Thermogemmata fonticola: one gene and its partner. Each later gene encodes a partner of the first gene's protein in a complex. Links are inferred from orthologs where the notes say so. Each region holds a gene or a part of one and is shown on either strand. Other genes may lie near its edges.

The links. The genes of interacting proteins can lie anywhere in the genome.
Region 2: the proteins of H0921_RS15535 (region 1) and H0921_RS17005 are in contact, whole or in part, in a solved structure (PDB 8BNU), measured with the Escherichia coli proteins. The link is inferred for Thermogemmata fonticola from one-to-one orthologs.

The regions. Positions count from the first base shown.
Region 1 is NZ_JACEFB010000015.1:98,650-103,435, reverse strand. What follows is about bases 1,306-4,175. They hold H0921_RS15535 (thiolase family protein), read right to left. Parts: upstream 3,461-4,175; coding sequence 2,150-3,460; downstream 1,306-2,149. Other genes in these bases: H0921_RS15530 (long-chain-fatty-acid--CoA ligase), read right to left, coding at 3,552-4,175; H0921_RS15545 (PQQ-binding-like beta-propeller repeat protein), read right to left, coding at 1,306-1,491. In the rest of the region: more of H0921_RS15545, read right to left, coding at 148-1,305; more of H0921_RS15530, read right to left, coding at 4,176-4,786.
Region 2 is NZ_JACEFB010000021.1:4,645-9,573, forward strand. Bases 1,008-4,020 are described here. They hold H0921_RS17005 (3-hydroxyacyl-CoA dehydrogenase NAD-binding domain-containing protein), read right to left. Parts: upstream 3,627-4,020; coding sequence 1,389-3,626; downstream 1,008-1,388. Other genes in these bases: H0921_RS17000 (acyl-CoA dehydrogenase family protein), read right to left, coding at 1,008-1,319. Outside these bases: more of H0921_RS17000, read right to left, coding at 1-1,007; H0921_RS17010 (ABC transporter permease), read left to right, coding at 4,366-4,929. UniProt on the Escherichia coli protein: Catalyzes the formation of a hydroxyacyl-CoA by addition of water on enoyl-CoA. Also exhibits 3-hydroxyacyl-CoA epimerase and 3-hydroxyacyl-CoA dehydrogenase activities.

The DNA.
Region 1 (4,786 bases):
ATCAAGCGGACAACCCTTCTGCTTCGACTTGGACGGAGCATCCCAACTGGCCGGCCGCTGGAATAAACCGCGAGGCGCTTCAGAAAGCGTTCGCAGGCAGCCGATTACATTTGATTTGAGGCTCAAGCGAAATTGTTGCAGACAAGCTCAGGGACGAGCGATGCGATACAGATGGGTGCGGGTGCGCAGGATGAGGCTGTCTTCGCTCACGGCAGGGCTGGCCATGAAGCCGTCCTCCAGGCGGTTTTCCGCTTCCAGGACGAATTCCCGCCCGGCTTTGACGACGAAGGTCTTGCCATTTTGGCTGCAATAGTAGATGAAGCCGTTAGCCCAAACGGGCGAAGCCGAGAACTCCCCATCAAGGCGTTCGCTGTAATACACTTTGCCGGTGCGGGCATCGAGGCAGGAGGCGATCCCCTGGTCGCTGACCATGTAGAGCAGGTCGCCATCGAGCAGCAAGGAAGGCCGAGTGGGCACGCCTTTGCCGGCACGCCAAACGACCGCCGATTCTCCCAGCACTCCGCGCCCCGTCGGACGGATAGCTAACAAGCGGGCATTGTGGCCGCTGGTCAGATAGAGCAAGCCATGCCCCATCACTGGCCGGGCGGCGCCATTCATCCCCCCGTGGCTGATCCGCCACAATTCCTCCCCGCTCTGAGGATCGTAAGCGATCGTACATTCCGCCGAGGGGCACACCAACTGCGGCCGGCCCTCGACCACAAACAAAGCCGGTGTGGCATACGCCTTTTTGTAGTCGCCGTTGTCCGTGCTGTATTTGATCTCGCGGTTGCGCTTCCACACCGTCTTGCCCGTGCGCTTATCCAAGGCCGTCACATACTGCTGGTCGAAACCGTCGAAGATCAGGTAGAGTAGATCGCCATAGACGACAGGCGAGGAGGCCGGGCCGCGGAAATGATTGCACGGCAAGTCGCGCCGTTCCCAGAGCACCTGGCCGCTGTTCGTATCGACACACCAGGTCCCGTGACTGCCAAAGTGGGCATAGAGCCGCCCGGCTTCCACATAGGGCGTACAACTGGCATAACTGTTGAACGGATGGCAGTAAGCGGGATTCTCTTCGGTTCCCAAGCGGAGGTCGTAGAGGACGCGGCCTGTCTCGCGGTCGACGCAAACGGCGTAGAAGCTGACGCGTGCCACGGGATTAGGGGGCGGGTCTCCTTTTTTGGGCGGCGGGGCCTTGTCCGCTTTGACTTCATCCGCGGTGGTCAGCCAAATCTGCTTGCCCCAGACGACGGGGGAGGACCAGCCTTTGCCGTGGATGCGGACCTTCCAGCGGACATTTTCCTGCTCGCTCCAGGTGGTCGGCGGCTGGCACGACTGCGGAGCGCGGCCATCGGCGGTCGGACCCCGATAACCGGGCCAATCCGTCGCCCACGCGGCCGCCAAGCCCCCAAATAGCATCCCCCCGATGGCCCACACGCCCCACCCGCCTAAGCCGCTGCACCGCACCCCTTGCTTCCCTCCTGACTTCATCACCGCTGCCTCCCCCTCTTCTCGTGAGGACCGAACACGAAAAAGACCCGACGCGAAAAATCCTTTCTCCAACCGCTCGCAGGGCCGCTGCGACTGTCCTGCTCACGCTGTCAATCGTGAACAGGCCGCAGAATAGCGCTATCCTACAATCCCTTCCCGTAACCGGGTATCCTGCCGGTGGATTCGGCGAAGCCCCGCCGCTATGGGGTTCTCCCTGCACCCGCTTTTGCCTTCCCTCGCAAAGGTGTGCCTATAATGCGTTCACAGAGTGGTTCCCCAAGCGGAGCCGCGGAATAGGAAAGCCTCCGGACTTGGGCCGTGGGGCCGCGCAGATTGCATGACACGAAACCGGCTCAAAGCGGCCGAACTTCCCTCGCAGTGACTGGAAAGGTACGAGAAAGTTTCCTATTCCTATGAGTACGGAGCGCCTGTAGCTCAGCTGGTAGAGCAGCGGCCTTTTAAGCCGTTGGTCGTGGGTTCGATTCCCACCGGGCGCATTCCCTAAACTGGCCTATCTTACCTGCTGCGTGCTGGACACCGTCCTGTCCCGTTTCTGTAAAGCCCCGGTCTCTGGCCCTGGAAAATTGCCCCGCCTGCTGGAAAACTGCTCCGGCTCTTTGGGAAACTCCTCCGACTCTTTGGGAAAGTACCGTCGCCGTTACGGCTGTTCGGTTTCCACCCACATCGCCGCCCCCTGTCCGCCGCCGACACAGAGAGCCGCCAGACCGCGGCGCAGGCCCCGTTCCCGCAAGGCCCGTAGCAGAGTTAGGACTAGCCGGGCGCCGGAGGTCCCCACCGGATGCCCCAGGGCGATGGCCCCGCCGTTGACATTGAGTTTTTCCAGCTCCAACTCACCGAGCGGCTGGTCCTCCTGCCAGTGCTGGCGAGCGAAGTCCGGAGAAGCCATAGCGCGGCGGCAAGCGAGAACCTGGGCCGCAAAGGCCTCGTTGATTTCGATCAGGTCGAAGTCGCTCAAGCGCAGGCCGTGGGTGCGAAGGAGCTTGCGGATCGCGAACACCGGTCCCAGGCCCATGCGGCGCGGCTCGCACCCCGCCAAGGCGTAACCCCGGATGTAACCGAGGACCGGGCGATCGGGCCAGCGCTGCCGTTGCTGCGCGACGGTCATCAGCACCAGGGCCGCCGCCCCATCGGTGATTGGGCAACTGTTGCCGGCGGTCACCGTCCCTTGCCCGCTGCGGTCGAAGATCGGCGGCAGCTTGGCGAGAGCTTCCAGGGTTTGCTGGGGGCGCGGTCCGAGGTCGCGCTCCACCGCCTGAGCACCTGTCACTTCCGCCGGCACCGGTACCACTTCATCCTGGAAAAAGCCGCGCTTCCAGGCCTCCGTAGCCCGCTGGTGGCTGAGCAAGGCGAAGCGGTCCTGTTCCTCCCGCGAGATGCCGAACTCTTTGGCCAGGATTTCCGCCGTCTGGCCCATGTTCAAACCGCAGACCGGGTCGGTCAGTCCCAGCTCCAGGGCCGGGATGGGGCGGAGGAAAGAGGGGCGCCAGCGAGTCAGCAAGCGGAGTTTACCCCACCAGCCCGCCCGCCCCCATTGCACAAACCAGTCCTTAGCCCGGCGGCTCCAGAGAAACGGAATGTTGCTCATCGACTCCGTACCGCCCGCCACGACCAACTCGGCCCGCCCTTCGCACAAGATATGCCAGGCCGCGATGATCGCTTCCATACCGGAGGCACAGTTGCGGTTGACCGTATGCGCCACCCGGTCGTAAGGCACCCCGGCGCGCAGGGCGATCACTCGCCCCAGGTTGGAAGCATCCGGCTGGCCTCCCACGTTGCCAAAGACGACTTCCCCGACATCCGCCGGGGTTAGCCCCGCCTTCTGCAATGCTCCCAGCAAGGCGATCCGCCCCAGTTGGTCCGCCGGAACCTGGGCTAGGGCAGTGAAAGCCTTGGCAAAAGGAGTGCGTGCTCCCGCTAGCACCGCCAGGGGCTCAAGAGCTACAGCCATGATGCCACCTCATCTGTCCAGGAAAGAATCGAACGCCACCGTCCAAATCGGAAGCCATCGTTGGAGCTGATCCCCCTCCTGCTTCCCGCGGTCAACGGTTTGGGGACGGCGGAGCGCTCGCCGCGGCGTCTGACGGAGTTGAGGCCCTGGCGGGGGTGTGATCCGTCCCGGCTGACGGGGCTGAGGCGCCAGCTTCTGCCGAAGCGGGGGCACTCTCCGCCATCTCTTCTCCATCCTCACCGCTGAACTTCTCCCGCAGCAAGCGGCGCAACACCTTGCCCAAGGCATTACGCGGCAACGGCAACTGGCTCACCTCCACCTTGCGGGGCCGCTTGTGCACCTCCAGATGCTGCCGCGCAAACGCATCGAACGCCCGCCGGTTGAAACTGATCCCGGGACGGGGAACGACCACGGCGGCCACCAGCTCGCCCCGATCCGGGTCGGGCACGCCAAAGACGGCCACATCCTCCACCTGCTCGAAGCGCCGCAACACCGCTTCCACATCGCCGGGATAGACGTTGACCCCGGAGGTGATGATCAAGTCCTTCTTGCGGTCGACGATGCGGAAGAAGCCGTCGGCATCCTGAGTGGCCAGATCGCCGGTGTACAGCCAGCCGTCGCGCAGGGCCGCCGCCGTCGCCTCCGGATTGTTCCAGTAGCCGCGCATCACCTGCGGGCCGCGGATGAGCAACTCCCCCACTTCCCCCGGCGGTAGCAGCCGCGTCCCCGTCTCCGCATCGACGATGATGGCGTCGGTGTCCGGCAGCGGCAGGCCGATCGTCCCCGGCCGGGCGCTCCCATCCAGCGGTCCAGCATGCGTCACCGGACTGGCTTCCGACAGGCCATACCCTTCCACCACCGTCGCACCGGTATGCCGGGCGAACTCCTCCGCCACCGCCTGCGGCAGGGCTGCACCCCCCGAAATCACCGAACGCACCCCCGCCACGTTGTACTTCCGCCGCCGCAACTCCTTGTTGAATGCCGTCAGCATCGCCGGCACCGCCGGAATGATCGTCGGCCGCTCTTGCTCAATGAGCCGCAGGACCTTATCGGCCCGAAAACGATGGTGCAGCACGATGGTGCCGTTCATCGCCACAGCGCTCAGGCCGCAACACATCAAACCGTAACTGTGGAAAAAGGGCAGGCAGGCCAGAATCACATCCTCCCCAGTGCGCCGCCCCGTCCAGTGATACAACTGCCAGGCGTTACTCAAAAGATTCCGGTGCGTGAGCATCACAGCTTTCGGATGCCCTGTCGTTCCGCCTGTGGGCAAAATGTTGGCTAGGTCCTCGCCTTCCACCGCTTCCGGTTCGCTCGTTTCGCTCC
Region 2 (4,929 bases), on another replicon or contig:
TTGTCGCCGAAGAGATGGCCGTGGAGGAAGGCGCGCCCGCCGTGGGTCTTCATGTGCAGCTCGATGGCGGCCTCTTTCTGGGCCTCGCTGCCGAAGATTTTGGCGACGATGCATTCCATCTCGCCGCGGTAGCCGGCGTCGAGCAGGGCCGCTCCCCAGGCCGTGAGAGCATCGCAGGCGACGATCAGGCCGGCCAGGTGGCCGATGCGGCGGCGGACCAATTCGCGCGTGACAATCGGCTGTCCATAGGTGATGCGGAAGCGTGCCCAGGGGAGGATGTCGGCGAGCATCAGCCGCATGGTTCCCGCCGCGGTGGCGCACAGAGCGACCCGCCCGCGGTTGAGGCCGTGATAAGCGATCATCAGGCCGTCGCCGCCGGGGGCTTGCAGGCGGTGGCTCACAGGGACCCGCAGGCCGTCGAAAATGATGCCGTAATTGTGAGCGTGCTTGAGGGCGTAGAGGCCGTAGCGCTTCAGGCGGAATTGGGCGGTCTCCGTCGGGGGCAGGTCCACAATCAGCACAGCGGGTTTTTGGTCGATCAGGCAGACCAAGCCGATGGTCCGGCCTGGCAGCACGTTGGTGATGAACAGTTTTTCCCCGTGGATGACGTAATCATCTCCGTCCCGGACCGCCGTGGTGCGCAGAGCGGTCAGGTCCGAGCCGGCGTTCGGTTCGGTCAGGGCGAAGGCGGACAGTCGGCGTCCGGAGGCCAGTTCGGGCAGCCAGCGCTGCTTCTGCTCGTCGGTCCCGAAGGTTTGGATGGGATCGACGGCCCCGATGCAGCCGTGGACGGACGCCAAGCCGGCGACGGTCGGGTCCACCGTGGCCATGCGGGTCAGGAAAGGGGCGAAGTGGGCGAAGGGCAAGCCGAGACCGCCGTATTTCTTCTCCACCAGCAAGCCCCAATAGCCGGTCGCAGCCAGGTCCTCCAGCACCGCCGGGGCGATCTTCCCTTGCTCATCCCAGAGCGTTCCCGCCTGGCGGTGGCGTTGGACCACTTCCACGGCCTCCCGCATGGCCCGGGCGCTGGTTTCGTCCAGGGGCGGGGGACGCAGGTCCCATTGCTCCGCTTGGACCTGAGCGTCCCAGACGGCGCGGTGGATGGGGCTGGCCGCCGTCTGATACCGGCTGGCGAAAAGGCTTTCCACCTGTTCATCCGCGGCATCGACCGCCCCCAGGCGGCGGACCTCCTCCGCGCTCTTGCCGCTGAGGCGCAAAGCCTCCTCGGCAAACGACGGGCGGCTGCTCCCGGCCACTCCATCCGCGGAGGCCGGTTCGATTCCCGGTGGAAGCACGCCAGGACGGCTCTCAGTGCTCATCGCCGCTTCTCCAAAGACAGGTTAGCGGGAACAAAGACCCTGCCAGGCACGCCGGAGGACAAGACACCCTCATGGCCGGGCCTCCTGGGGATGAGAGGACTGAGCGGCGGGGGCCGCCCCGGCGGGGACGCGTTCGGAGGAGGCGGCGGGGTAGAAATCCCGCTCCTCGCTGGCCAGCATGCGGAGGAGGGCCGCAGGAGTAAAGCGGGGGCCAAAGCGGCGCTGGAGCACGTCCAATTCCCGCACGACGCGGGGGATGCCCAAAGCATCGGCGGTGTGCAGCGGGCCGCCTCGGAAGGGTGCAAAACCAGTCCCCAGCACCATCGCCAGATCAATGATCCAGGCTTCCTCGGCCACGCCGCTTTCCAGGCACCGGGCCGCCTCGTTGATCATCGGATAGATCAGCCGCTGCTGGAGTTCGCTCAGGCCGTTCTCCACCTCTTCATCGCTCACGCTGGCCACAGCTTCCCCGCCGCGGACTTGCCCCCAGGGACTGACCCCCTTCTTCTTCTCCCCGTCATAGCGGTAGAAGCCGCGCCCGCTCTTTTTGCCCAAGGCTCCGTCCGCGACCATCGCGGCGAAGTACTCTGGGGTGGGACTGGGTTCGGCGGCCAAGGCAGCGAAGGTCCGGCTCACATCCGCGGCGATGTCCACGCCGATTTGGTCCAGAAGTTCCAGCGGCCCCATCGGCATCCCGAAACGCACCGCGGCCCGATCGATTGCCTCCGCCGCTATCCCCTCCCGCAGCAAACGCACCGCCTCGTCCAGATACGGAAAGAGGATGCGATTGACCACAAAGCCGGGGCTATCGTTCACGACCACAGGCACCTTGCCGACTTTGCGAACCAGTTCCACCAGGGCGGCGATGGCCTCTTCGCTGGTGAACGGGGTGCGGACCACTTCGACCAGGGGCATCTTGTGGACCGGGTTGAAGAAGTGCAGGCCGGCCACGCGCGGGGGCTGATCCACCGCTTCCGCCAGGCGCGTGATCGACAGGGCCGAGGTGTTCGACACCAGCACCGCCTCCGCTCCCAACTGCTCCGCGAGTTGCCGGAACACTTCCCGCTTGACCTCTTCCTTCTCGACGACGGCTTCGATGGCCAGGTCGGCTCCCGCCGCGGGTCCCCACTCCGCTGTCGCTGTCAGGCGCTGCAAGGCGGCTTCCGCCTCCGCTGCGGGCAAGACCCCTTTGCTGACCGCCGCGCGCGTCAGCTCCTCGACACGCTGGCGGGCCGCCGCGGCCAGGTCGGGTTGAATCTCCTTGATGACTACAGACAGGCCGTTGACAGCGAGCAGTTGGGCGATGCCGCTGCCCATGACGCCGCCGCCAACCACCACGGCTTTCTGGAAGGCTCTCGGCCGTACGGCGGCACGCACCCAGGTCGAAGCTTTCCGGGCCTTCTCGCGTGCAAAGAACAGCTCGATGAGGCGCCGGGACTGCGGCGTAAAGACCACTCGGCGGAACTCTTCCCGTTCCGCAGCGTATCCCTGCTCCACGCCGCCGCGCATCCCCGCTTCGATGGCCCGCAGCGCTGCCAGGAGCGCCGGATAATGCTCCGCCTTGATCCCCAGCCGCTTGCGCGCTTGCACCAGCAGCCACCAGCGCCCCGCCCAGGTGCCATCTACCAGCCGGTCCGTCAGGCTCCGCCGCGGATAGGGCACCGGCAAGTCCCGCAAGCGATCTGCCAGGAACGACTCAATCCCGGCCTCCCAGCTCTCCGGCGGATACACCGCATCGACCAGACCCGCTTCCCACGCTTTGCGGGCATGGAGGGTCGAGCCTTCAAGGATCATCGTCACCGCCCGGCGCCAGCCGATCAGCCGCGGCAGCCGTTGTGTTCCGCCCCAACCCGGAATCAAGCCCAATTGCACCTCCGGCAAGCCCAAGCGGGTCGAAGGATCATCCCGTGCGATGCGGAAGCGGCAGGCCAAAGCGAACTCCAGGCCGCCCCCCAAGCACGGACCGTGGATCGCTGCGAGGGTCGGGCACGTCAGCCGTTCCAAGCGCGTGAACAAATCCTGCCCCGCCCGCAGCACCGCCTCGACTTCCTCCTCCGTCTGCAACCGCTGGATTTGCTTGACATCCGCCCCGGCCAGAAACCCCGACGCCTTCCCGCTGCGGAACACCACAGCCCGCGGCAGGCTCCTTTCCCACCGCTCCACCAGCGACCGCAGCTCGGCAAACAACCCCTCCGTGAAGATGTTCACCGGCGAACCGCTCACATCGAAAGTCACCACCTCCACCTCACGCTCATCCCGTTCCCATCGCAAATGCTCCCACGCTTCCTGAGCCACGATGGCCGCCATGATCGTTCCTCCCCGGTTGAAGGTGCCGCGTCCTGCTTGCGTTCCGTCACATCCCGCTTTTCCCCGGCTCTTCGACTCTCACCCCTAGCTTACCCCATTCTACTCTCCCGCAACACCCAAACTCCAGGAATTATCCTCCTCCAATTCCTACTACCATCAACTCCGACTGCCCTTCCTCTTCCTCCTGACCTCCCCCGGCAAGACACGTCCCTCCCCGGCTTGACAGACCGGCCGCCCGGTGCATCGCCGAAATGGACCGCCCGCAATCGATATGAGGGACAGAGGTATGTCACCGGCCTGCTTCCGCCCTCGCGGGAGAAGCTGCGGTTCCCGGTGGTCAACGACTGCCACCTGCTCCTGCTGGCCAGGGACTGCCAATGGTTCCTACTGGTCAACGAGTGCCACCTGCTCCTGCTGGCCAGGGACTGCTACTTACGGGGAAAGCCTCGGCGGAAGAGGACCAACCGTAGTCCTGGAGCGTCGGTCGGACTGCGGCGGGGGAAGGAGAAACCTCAGCGGCAGGTCGAGAGGCGGGGCGAGACGGAGAAACTCCAGAGAAGACGGAAGCGAACGCCGCGGACAGAGCGGGCGTATAAAACATATCCGTCCATCCGACGCATGGCACGGTGCGGGGAGACGGCCCGCAAGGTGTCGGAGAGCGGGCGGATTCCGGCTGTGCCGCTGAGACCAGCGGTAAGTGGCAGAGTTGAGGGCTGTCGAGCGGAACGGGAGCAACGCCATGGGCGCGTGGCTGAGCGATCCAAGCATCCTCCTGGCGGGTTTGTTTTTAGCGTTGGTGCAATTTTTGGCGGCGTTGCCGTGGCTGTATGTGGTGGACCCGCGGGGCTTCCGCCGAGCTTTGGTCACTCCCTCGGCGATGATGTCGGTGGGATTGGGCTTATTGGCAGCAGGTGTGGCCCTGGCCATCTACATGGGCTACAACACGGACTCGCGGACCCTCTCCTGGAACGGGCGGTACATCTACGGCGGCCTGTTGCATTTGCAACTCCTCATCGACCTGCTCATCGTGATTCCCTACGGCGTGGTGGCGCTCTGGCCCAAGGGTGGAGCGGTGGCCTACGCGGCCTATCGGGAGGCGTGCCGGCAGCCGATGTTCTGGCTCATCACCCTGGGCGGCGTGCTTTTGACCTGGCTGTCGGTCTGCATCCCCTATTTCACCTTCGGCGACGACTACAAGATGATGAAGCAGATCGGCTTCGACATCGCCATGCTAGCGGCGATCATCTTCGGCGTGCTTTCGGCGAGCATGTCGATCAGCGAGGAGATCGAGGGCCGGACGGCG